4 regions of the Streptomyces herbicida genome follow, and region 1 is predicted to be linked to each of the others. Evidence: riboswitches for the same ligand, from Rfam matches in the RefSeq annotation. Region 1 holds a riboswitch; each other region holds the start of a gene.
The links. A riboswitch is a leader RNA that binds a small molecule or an ion and turns the genes downstream of it on or off. The one in region 1 is predicted to bind cyclic di-AMP.
Positions count from the first base shown of each region.

Region 2: it holds a riboswitch for cyclic di-AMP, as region 1 does, so the genes downstream of both, Q8A52_RS21660 (NlpC/P60 family protein) here and Q8A52_RS47355 (M23 family metallopeptidase) in region 1, are expected to answer to the same signal.
Region 3: it holds a riboswitch for cyclic di-AMP, as region 1 does, so the genes downstream of both, Q8A52_RS04105 (transglycosylase family protein) here and Q8A52_RS47355 (M23 family metallopeptidase) in region 1, are expected to answer to the same signal.
Region 4: it holds a riboswitch for cyclic di-AMP, as region 1 does, so the genes downstream of both, Q8A52_RS34370 (transglycosylase SLT domain-containing protein) here and Q8A52_RS47355 (M23 family metallopeptidase) in region 1, are expected to answer to the same signal.

Region 1 is NZ_JAUYWJ010000046.1:22,627-24,817, forward strand. It holds gene Q8A52_RS47345 (dihydrofolate reductase family protein) at 1-478, shown strand, start outside; tRNA gene Q8A52_RS47350 (tRNA-Met) at 528-601, shown strand; cyclic di-AMP (ydaO/yuaA leader) riboswitch at 899-1,058, shown strand; gene Q8A52_RS47355 (M23 family metallopeptidase) at 1,066-2,103, shown strand.
Region 2 is NZ_JAUYWJ010000010.1:94,674-96,864, forward strand. It holds gene Q8A52_RS21660 (NlpC/P60 family protein) at 1-1,032, opposite strand, end outside; cyclic di-AMP (ydaO/yuaA leader) riboswitch at 1,041-1,212, opposite strand; gene Q8A52_RS21665 (hypothetical protein) at 1,362-1,505, opposite strand; gene Q8A52_RS21675 (DUF1996 domain-containing protein) at 2,029-2,191, shown strand, end outside.
Region 3 is NZ_JAUYWJ010000002.1:90,603-92,793, forward strand. It holds gene eno (phosphopyruvate hydratase) at 1-210, opposite strand, end outside; gene Q8A52_RS04105 (transglycosylase family protein) at 624-1,292, opposite strand; cyclic di-AMP (ydaO/yuaA leader) riboswitch at 1,297-1,465, opposite strand; gene Q8A52_RS04110 (transglycosylase family protein) at 1,649-2,191, opposite strand, start outside.
Region 4 is NZ_JAUYWJ010000020.1:11,912-14,102, reverse strand. It holds gene Q8A52_RS34375 (HAD family hydrolase) at 1-801, shown strand, start outside; gene Q8A52_RS34370 (transglycosylase SLT domain-containing protein) at 826-1,314, opposite strand; cyclic di-AMP (ydaO/yuaA leader) riboswitch at 1,318-1,500, opposite strand; gene Q8A52_RS49225 (hypothetical protein) at 2,001-2,191, opposite strand, start outside.

The DNA.
Region 1 (2,191 bases):
ACCCGGAACCGGGCGGTCGGTCAGCGCGGCGGACCGGCACTGGATGCGGATCGCCTGCGAGCTCGCGGCGCTGTGCCCGCCCTCGGAGACCGCCTTCAGCGTGGGCGCGATCGTGGTGGCCGCAGACGGGACCGAGCTGGCCCGGGGTCATTCGCGGGAGGGCGACGACCCGGTCGTGCACGCCGAGGAGGCGGCGCTGGCCAAGATCGACCCGGCCGATCCGAGGCTGGCCGCCGCCACGGTGTACAGCAGCCTGGAGCCCTGCACCCGCCGGGCGTCGCGGCCCGCTCCCTGCGCGCGGCTGATCCTGGACGCCGGGGTGCGACGGGTGGTCACGGCCTGGCGGGAGCCGGACACGTTCGTGCCGGGCGCCGACGGCACCGGGCTGCTGACGGGCGAGGGCGTGGACGTCGTCGTGCTGCCCGAGTACGAGGACCTGGCAAAAGCGCCGAACCGGCACCTGCTGACCGGCGAGTAGAGCCGTGCGTTTGCACCCCTGCGTATGGCGTATGCTTGAGGCACACCGACGCGGGGTGGAGCAGCTCGGTAGCTCGCTGGGCTCATAACCCAGAGGTCGCAGGTTCAAATCCTGTCCCCGCTACTCAAGGCTCAGGGCCGGAATCCAGTTCACGGATTCCGGCCCTGAGTGTTTTGTGCGACCACGCACTTATCACGAAGAGTGATCGGACGGAAGCCCTCCGCATAACATCTGAGTCACCATCAAAACCGCCGTGACTCATGTACTGCGGCCAACTCGCCCGATTTCCACCGGTCATGGCCTGTAAGTCCCGCAGTAAAAACGTTAATGATCAAGTAGAACGGCTTGGAATCTGACGGCGGGGTCTATTAACGTTCGATAACGCAGCGCGGTCGTCCCAGCCGTCACAAGAGTCGGCTCCGTGCGCACGCGCCGAATCCCGCAAGGGAACCGGGGAACCACCACCTTGGGGTGAATCACGCGGATGCCGCCGTGGAGGCACGGCCGGTATACGCGCGTAGGAGACCTTCCTGCTCCGAACCCGTCAGCTAACCCGGTAGGCGGCGGAAGGAAAGGAGTACGCCCGCGTGGCGTCCAACCGGCCTGCCCCCACAGCCCCATTCGTGCCGAGCGAGCACCCCGAGACCTTCGGCTACGGCAGCTACCGCACCGACGAGGGCCCGTGGGAGGAGTGGAACCCCACCGAGGAGTCCCTCAGCCCGGTACGCGGCCGGCATCGCGTCGCCAAGCAGCGCGGCGGCGGACTCGCCCGCAGCTCCACGGTCCTGGGCGTCGGTGTCATAGCCGCCGTCGGCGCGGGCGGCATGGCCAGCGCCAACACCGGCAAGCCGCCGGTGTCCATCTCCATGCCCGACCTGCCCTCCGTCGGCTCCCTGCTCGGCGACAGCACCCCGGACGACGCCCCCAAGGGCTCCGCGACCGCGCTCAGCGGCGTCGGCATGACCACCGCCGACAGCGCCCAGGGCGCCTCCGACGCCGGTGAGGCGCTGCGCAACCGCATCATGGCCCAGGCCGAGAAGCAGCGGGGCCAGGTCGACACCAAGGCCGCCGCCGCTGCCGTGGCCGCCGCGGACAAGCAGGTCGCCACCGCGGCCGCCAAGGCCGAGAAGGAGGCCGCCGCCAAGGCCGCCGCCGCCAAGGCGAGCGCGGAGGCCGCGGCCAAGAAGAAGGCCGAGGCCGCGCGCCTGGCCGCGCTGGCCAAGCAGTACACGCTGCCGACCTCCTCGTACACGATCACCTCGACCTTCGGTCAGGCCGGCGCCATGTGGTCCTCCGGCTACCACACCGGCCTCGACTTCGCCGCGCCCACGGGCACGCTCATCAAGGCCATCCACAGCGGCACGATCACCGAGGCGGGCTGGGCCGGCTCCTACGGCTACCGCACGATCCTCACCCTCGACGACGGCACCGAGCTGTGGTTCTGCCATCAGTCCTCGATCAGCGTCTCCGCCGGGCAGAAGGTCAGCACCGGCGACGTCATCGGCCGCGTCGGCGCCACCGGCAACGTCACCGGCCCGCATCTGCACCTGGAGGTCCACCCGGGCGGCCAGGCCACCGGGATCGATCCGATGACATGGCTGCGGGGCAAGGGCCTCAACCCCTGACACACCCTGTCGACCTCCGGCGGTCCTGACGACACCCCCCCGACGTCAGGACCGCCGGTCAGGCGTTTACGGGATCTTTGCCGGCGTA
Region 2 (2,191 bases), on a different contig from region 1:
GACGGCGGGCATGGCTGCCGGTGCGGGCATGGGGCTGGTGGTGAAGGTTCCGGTGTCGGTGAGCGCGCCCATGGCGACAGGGGCGGGCGTCATGCCTGTCTGCGCGGGCAGGGGGGCGGTCGCGTAGCTCCCCGCGTGGGTGAGCGCGCCCGTGCCGATCACGGTGCCCGTCATGTCTGTCTGCATGGGCAGGTAGCCGGTCGCGAAGGAGTCCGTGTCCGTGAGGGCGTCCATGGCGAACGGGGCCGGGGCAGCGCCGGGGACGGCCTGCTGGACGGGCAGGGTGCCGGTGGTGAAGGAGTCCGTCGTGCCGAGGGTCTCCTGCGGGAACCAGGATTCCTGGGCGGCCGGCCGGGACTCGATCGCCGCGATCGGGGCGCTGCTCCGGGCGGCGTGGCGGCTCAGGAGGTCGCGCGCGGCCGTGAGCTTTCGCTGGTTCTGCCCCTTGGAGTCCGCCGGCGAGGGCCGGCGCGGCCCGGCGGCGGGCGCGGGCAGCAGTGCGCCGGGGGCCGCCTCGAGCTCCAGCCGCGGCTCGGGCACGGCGGGCAGTGCCGCGACGGGCCGCGCGGTCAGCTCCGCGATGGGCCGACCGGGCAACTCGGCCACGGGCCGACCAGGCAACTCGGCCACGGGCCGACCGGTCAGCTCCGCGACGGGACGACCGCTCAACCCGGCGGTCAGCTCCGGCGGGAGAGACCGGGCGGCCTTCTCCGGCTCGGCACCGGGGAAGCCGCCCCGTGCCGGAGCGGCGCCACGATTCCCGGGCGAGCGCTGCTGAGGCATACGGTCGGCGGGCAGTACGGCGGGCACGGTCGGACCCAGCTTGGAGCGCGCCGCGTCGAACCACTGACGGGTCACGCTGTCGAGTTCGGGATCGGTGTCCCCGCCCGGCCGCTTGCGGAGCGGAACTCCGCGGCCACGTTTCCCCGCGGACATCGCGCGGGTCGCGTTGTAGTTCCCCGTGGCGTTCTCGGCCCGGTCGTAGAGGTTGTCGATCCGCTGCCGAACCTCGTCACGGCTCTCCGTCGCCATGGGAGACGTACTCCTTCCGTACTCCGCCTACCGAGTTAGCTGTCGGGTTCGGGCGGTCGATTCCGGAAGGCGTGCCCTACGGCCATGCCCTGGTGGGCAGTTGGGCCGATTCACCCCAATGTCGGTTGGGTCCCCGGCTCCGGCTGCCCCGAAAGGGCCCGGACTCGGCGGAGGCCACGCGGCCCGGCGGGGTTCGCCGGGGGGAGCCGTGCAGCCTGGTCGTCAACCTAACCAACTTGTGCGCCTCGTGTGAAGGTTGACGTGTGAAATGTCCGATACGTATTTGTGATATTCGCTTGGAGGTTCGGTACTGAGGGGTCCTCGGTGACTCAGAGCCGTACGGCGATCAACGCGGTGTCGTCGGTCGCGCCTTCCGTGGGCAGGAGTTCCCGCAGCACGGCATCGGCGAGGGCCTCCGGGTCCGCATCCCGGTAGTGGCGGAAGGGCCGGCGCCGTCGACCACATGCGTGCACCTGCCGAGCGCGTTCAGAGCCCGTGCGGGGCCTTGGGCGACGCGGGAGGCGGCGCTGAGCGCACTATGCCGGCCCGCGAGGTCCTCGCGCTTGCGTCCGAACAGGCGCAGAATCTCCTCGTTGGCGTCCGCGTACACCAACTCGGGTGTCAGCAGTGCCGCCTTGCCGGGCAGGGCCTGGAACGCCGCCGAGTGGTCGATCCCCGCATCATCCGTCTTGGCGAGTATTTCTCCTCGAGTTGTCGCGGCGGGGACGCTGTCGGCGAATGGCGCATTCCTCCCTGGCCCGGCAAGTCGTGACGTTCCGACTCGGATCGCCGCGTTCTCTGTGAGGTTGCGATGAATCTTTGGGGCGGTTGAACACGGTCGCCTCCGGGTCCGTATGGAGCGGGGGACTTCCATGCCGAGCCGGCCTCGACGAGACCAGGGGTACTTCCGTGGGACGCAATACGCGCAGACGCCCGACAGGCGCACGACGCGCGACCTTCGCAGCGGTCGCACTGATGCTGGGCGGAGGGGGGTTGATCGCGGCGAACGTCTACGCCTCCGCCACCGAGAGCGGCTCGGACCAGTCGAGCCAGACCGGCCGGGTGCTGGCCGCCGGCGCGACGATCGACTGCCCGGACGTGGGCAGCCGGCTGACCGATGTGCCGGACGGGGCGAGGGAGGACGTCGACAAACAACTCG
Region 3 (2,191 bases), on a different contig from region 1:
GACGGCCTTCTCGACGCCCTTGCCCAGGTAGCGGTTCGGGTCACCGTCGCGGAGCTCGATGGCCTCGAAGGCACCGGTGGAGGCGCCGGACGGAACGGCGGCACGACCCGTGCTGCCGTCGTCGAGGCCGACCTCGACCTCGACCGTGGGGTTGCCTCGGGAGTCCAGGATTTCCCGGGCTACGACGACGTCGATGGACGGCACGAGCATCTCCTTCTTGGGATGTGACGCTGGAAGTGCGGGGCTGGGGTGCCTTGCGACTAGAGCCTAACCGTCCCGGGGGCATCGGCCACCGACCGACCGTCCCGTGGACAGGGTTCGACCGTACCCATTGTTCCGGCTCGAAACAAAGGCGGGGTGGAGAACGGCTCGAGAAACATCGCGAGAAGAACGCGGCGAGAGGGACGGCTCCGGCGGAACGGCACGAGCACAGCGGCCCAAGCACGAGCACAGCGGCCCAAGCACGAGCACAGCGGCCCTGGAACAAACCCCGCCCCGGCGCGTACGGGGGAATACGCACCGGGGCGGGGAGACCGTGGGGACGGGGGGGGGCGGGCCCCACGTGCCCTCCACTGCGGGGAGCACGGTGGGGAGCGGCCTGTGATTCGGCTACCAGGCGCCTGTCACTTCAGGTGCAGCTGCTGGCCCGGGTAGATGAGGTCCGCGTCCTGGACGATGTCCTTGTTCAGCTTGAACAGCTTCTGCCAGCCGCCCTTGACCTTGTGCTTCTGGGCGATCGAGCCGAGGGTGTCGCCCTTGACGACCTTGTACTCGCCGTCCCCCTTCTTGACCTTCTTGCCGGTCGGGGTGGTGACGGTCTTGGCGGCCGGGCGCTGGGCGGAGCGGGAGGCGGCCGGCTTCTCCGTCGAGCGGGTGGCGGTGCTCGAGGAGCTCGCCGCGGCGCCGCCGTAGGGGGCGCTGGACAGGCCCGTGCCGCAGACCGGCCAGGCGCCCTTGCCCTGGGCGGCGAGGACCTTCTCGGCGATCTCTATCTGCTGCGCCTTGGTGGCCTTGTCCGCGGTGCCGGCGTACTTCGTGCCGCCGTACGCGGCCCACGTCGACGCCGAGAACTGCAGACCGCCGTAGTAGCCGTTGCCGGTGTTGATCGACCAGTTGCCGCCGGACTCGCACTTGGCGACGGCGTCCCACTCGGAGGCAGTGGCGGCGGCGGCGGTGCCGGAGGCCATCAGCGGGGCGGCGATGGCGGCGCCGGTGACACCGGCGAGCGCGATGGCACGCGTGGCCTTGGCCTTCGAGGGACGACGGTGCTTGCCCTTGACGGAAAACAGCATGGATGGATCCCCTCACCGACGCCTGCGAGGTGAGCTGTCGGGTTCGGGCCGGTTGAGTTGCCCGGCCACACCTCCACTGGGAGGCGTGGCTCCACCCCTAGCCGCTCCGGCTCAACTGCCCGGCGCGGCACTTACCTTGGGTCCCCCGCTCCTGCCTACGGCGCGTGACGCGACGACTGTTCCCGTGCGGCCGCTGGCAGGACTCGGCGTTGCGACAGCCGGGGCTCGTGGTGACGAGCGGACTCGACCGTAGACACGCGATCCGGGGAATTTCAAAGACGATCAGGGCTTCTGAGACTCATCCCACACTTTCACCAAACCGGACATTAGGCGTGAAAGTGGGGCGTCAACTCCCGCTACTTTCCGCCGTTTTCGGTACCGACGTCCAGGGTCTGACCGGCGGTGATGTCGTTCGGGTCGGCGCCGATGGCCGCCTTGTTGGCGGCATAGAGCGCACGCCATCCGCCGTCGACGTCAAGGGAGTCGGCGATGGACACGAGGGTGTCGCCGTCGCGGACCGTGTAGGTACGCGAGGCGTGACGGCCCACGGAGGCGGAGTCCTGACCGTTTGCTGTGCTTTCGTCCGCACTGGTCCCACGGTGACGACCGCCCCCGACGGCGCCGGTGTCGACCAGACTCCAAGACCCGCCGTTCTGCCACGAGTTGTCGGAGTCGCCCGATTTGGGGGCTTCTGTGGGTGCATCGCCGCTCCCCTGCGAGTCGCCCGAACCCGCAGAATCCGACTTGTCCGACTTAGCGGAATCCTCGCCCTTGTCCTCGTTCTTATCGTTGTCCTTCGCCTCGCTGTCCTTGTCGGCGCTTGTCGAGGGCGAGGCCTCCTCCGAGGAGTCCGACTTCGAAGGCGAGTCGGACGAGTCGGACGAAACAGAGGAGCCGGA
Region 4 (2,191 bases), on a different contig from region 1:
GCTCCCCCCGCTTATTCACTAGTCGCCACCGACCTGGACGGGACGCTGCTCCGCGGCGACGACACCCTCTCCGACCGCTCCCGCGCGGCGCTCGCGCGGACGGTGCAGGCCGGTGCGCAGCACCTCGTGGTCACGGGGCGCCCCGCTCCGAGAGTGCGGCCGCTGCTCGATGAACTCGGCAGCAGGGGGCTCGCGGTGTGCGGACAGGGCGCGCAGTTGTACGACGCCGGCGCGGACCGTCTGCTGTGGTCGGTCACCCTGGACCGGGAGTTGGCCGAGACCGCGCTCGGCAAGATCGAGGCCGAGGTGGGTCAGGTGTACGCGGCCGTCGACCAGGACGGGGTGGACGGGCTCACGCTCATCGAACCGGGGTATCTGATGCCGCACCCGACCCTGCCCGCCGTACGGGTCCATCGGCGCGACGAGCTGTGGTGCGAACCCATCAGCAAGGTCCTGCTCCGCCACCACGCGCTGTCCGACGACGCGTTGGCGGCGACCGCCCGCGATGTCGTGGGTTCGCTGGCGACGGTGACCATGTCCGGGCCGGGGACCGTCGAGCTCCAGCCGTGCGGTATCACCAAGGCGACCGGCCTCGCGCTGGCCGCCGAACACCTCGGGCTGAGCGCCCGCCAGGCCATCGCCTTCGGGGACATGCCCAACGACATCCCGATGTTCGACTGGGCCGCCCGCGGTGTGGCGATGGCCAACGCCCACCCCGAACTCAGGGCGGTGGCCGACGAGATCACCTTGTCGAACGAGGACGACGGCATCGCCGTCGTCCTCGAAAGACTCTTTGCGTAGCTCTCCCCGCTTCGGGGAGATCCGTCAGTACGCGCCGAAGACGTTGTCCATCGAGCCGTACCGCGCGGCCGCGTAGTTGCAGGCGGCGGTGATGTTCGCGACCGGGTCGTAGATGTCGAACGACGTTCCGACCACGTGGTACGCGTTGAACGTCGGGTCGATGACCTGGAGCAGGCCCTTGGACGGGATGCCCTTGGCCGCGTTGGAGTCCCACAGGTTGATGGCCCGCGGGTTGCCCGACGACTCACGCATGATGTTGCGGTAGATGCCGTGGTACGTGCCCGGAATGTGCCTTTCCGCCATGATGGCGAGGGACTCGCGGATCCAGCCGTCGAGGTTGTTCGGGTAGCCGGCCAAGGTCGTACCGGTCGTGCCGGAGGTGGTGGCCGCCGGGGCGGCCGAGGCGGTGGTCGCGCCGATGAGCGGGAGGGCGAGCACCGCGGCGCCGGTGCCGGCGACGGCGAGCTTGCGGACGAGGCGGGCGGTGCGGCGGGACTGAGCGGCAGCAGGCATGGGGATGTTCCTCTCCGTCGCCTGCGAGGTGAGCTGTCGGGTTCGGGCGGGGAGGTGCCCGGCCGTGCCGCCCTGAGGCTGCGCGACTTCACCCCGAGCCGTTCCGTGCGACGTGTGTCGTGCGGCCCGGCGCTTACCTGGGTCCCCCGCTCCTGCCTACGCGAATGAGTTCGTCGATGGGTTACGTCCGGCGGCGGCAGGATGAGGCGTCCGCCTGACAGGCCCGGAAGCTATGCGAGAGCACATGTCGGGAACAAGTACCTGATTCACAGAACGCACCGATTGACCTTTGTCTGAGGCGTATGAGGCACTTGATCCTTTGCGGTTGCACAGCCTCAACTGGTCGGCGGGAAAAGGGCGAACGGGTGTTTAGGCGGATGTGGGGCGACATGAGGCCACGTGACCCAACTCACGGAATAACATTCACGGCAAATCAGACATGCAGGTCACAGGGGGTTCGCGGGGGTCCGTGGGACGCGCTTCTCCCGCGTCCGGCGGAAGGCCGTCTCGCCGCCCTCCGCGCAGACCACCTCCTCGGGGACGAGGAGGTGTTCCGCGTCACAGGTGGCGTCCGAAGGGGTCCGGACCGTCGTGCCGGGCGGCCGGCCGCGGTCGGGGGTGGCGCGACGCGTACCACGACACGGTCCTCCGTCTGGTCGAACACCTCCCGCGCAGGTGGACAGTCGTCAGCCGCCTGCCGTCGGCGCGGCGGCCCTGATTGCGCCGCAGTCCGTGCGGACCGGGGCTCGCTGCCCGTAGTCGTCACGGGTCGGATGCGCGAGCGCGCAGGTCCATGAAGGCGAGCAGTGCGGCCCCCAGGCGTGCGTGCCGGCCGCGAGGACGGAACCTCCCGGGCGGTGCACGTCGTTGTCGTAGT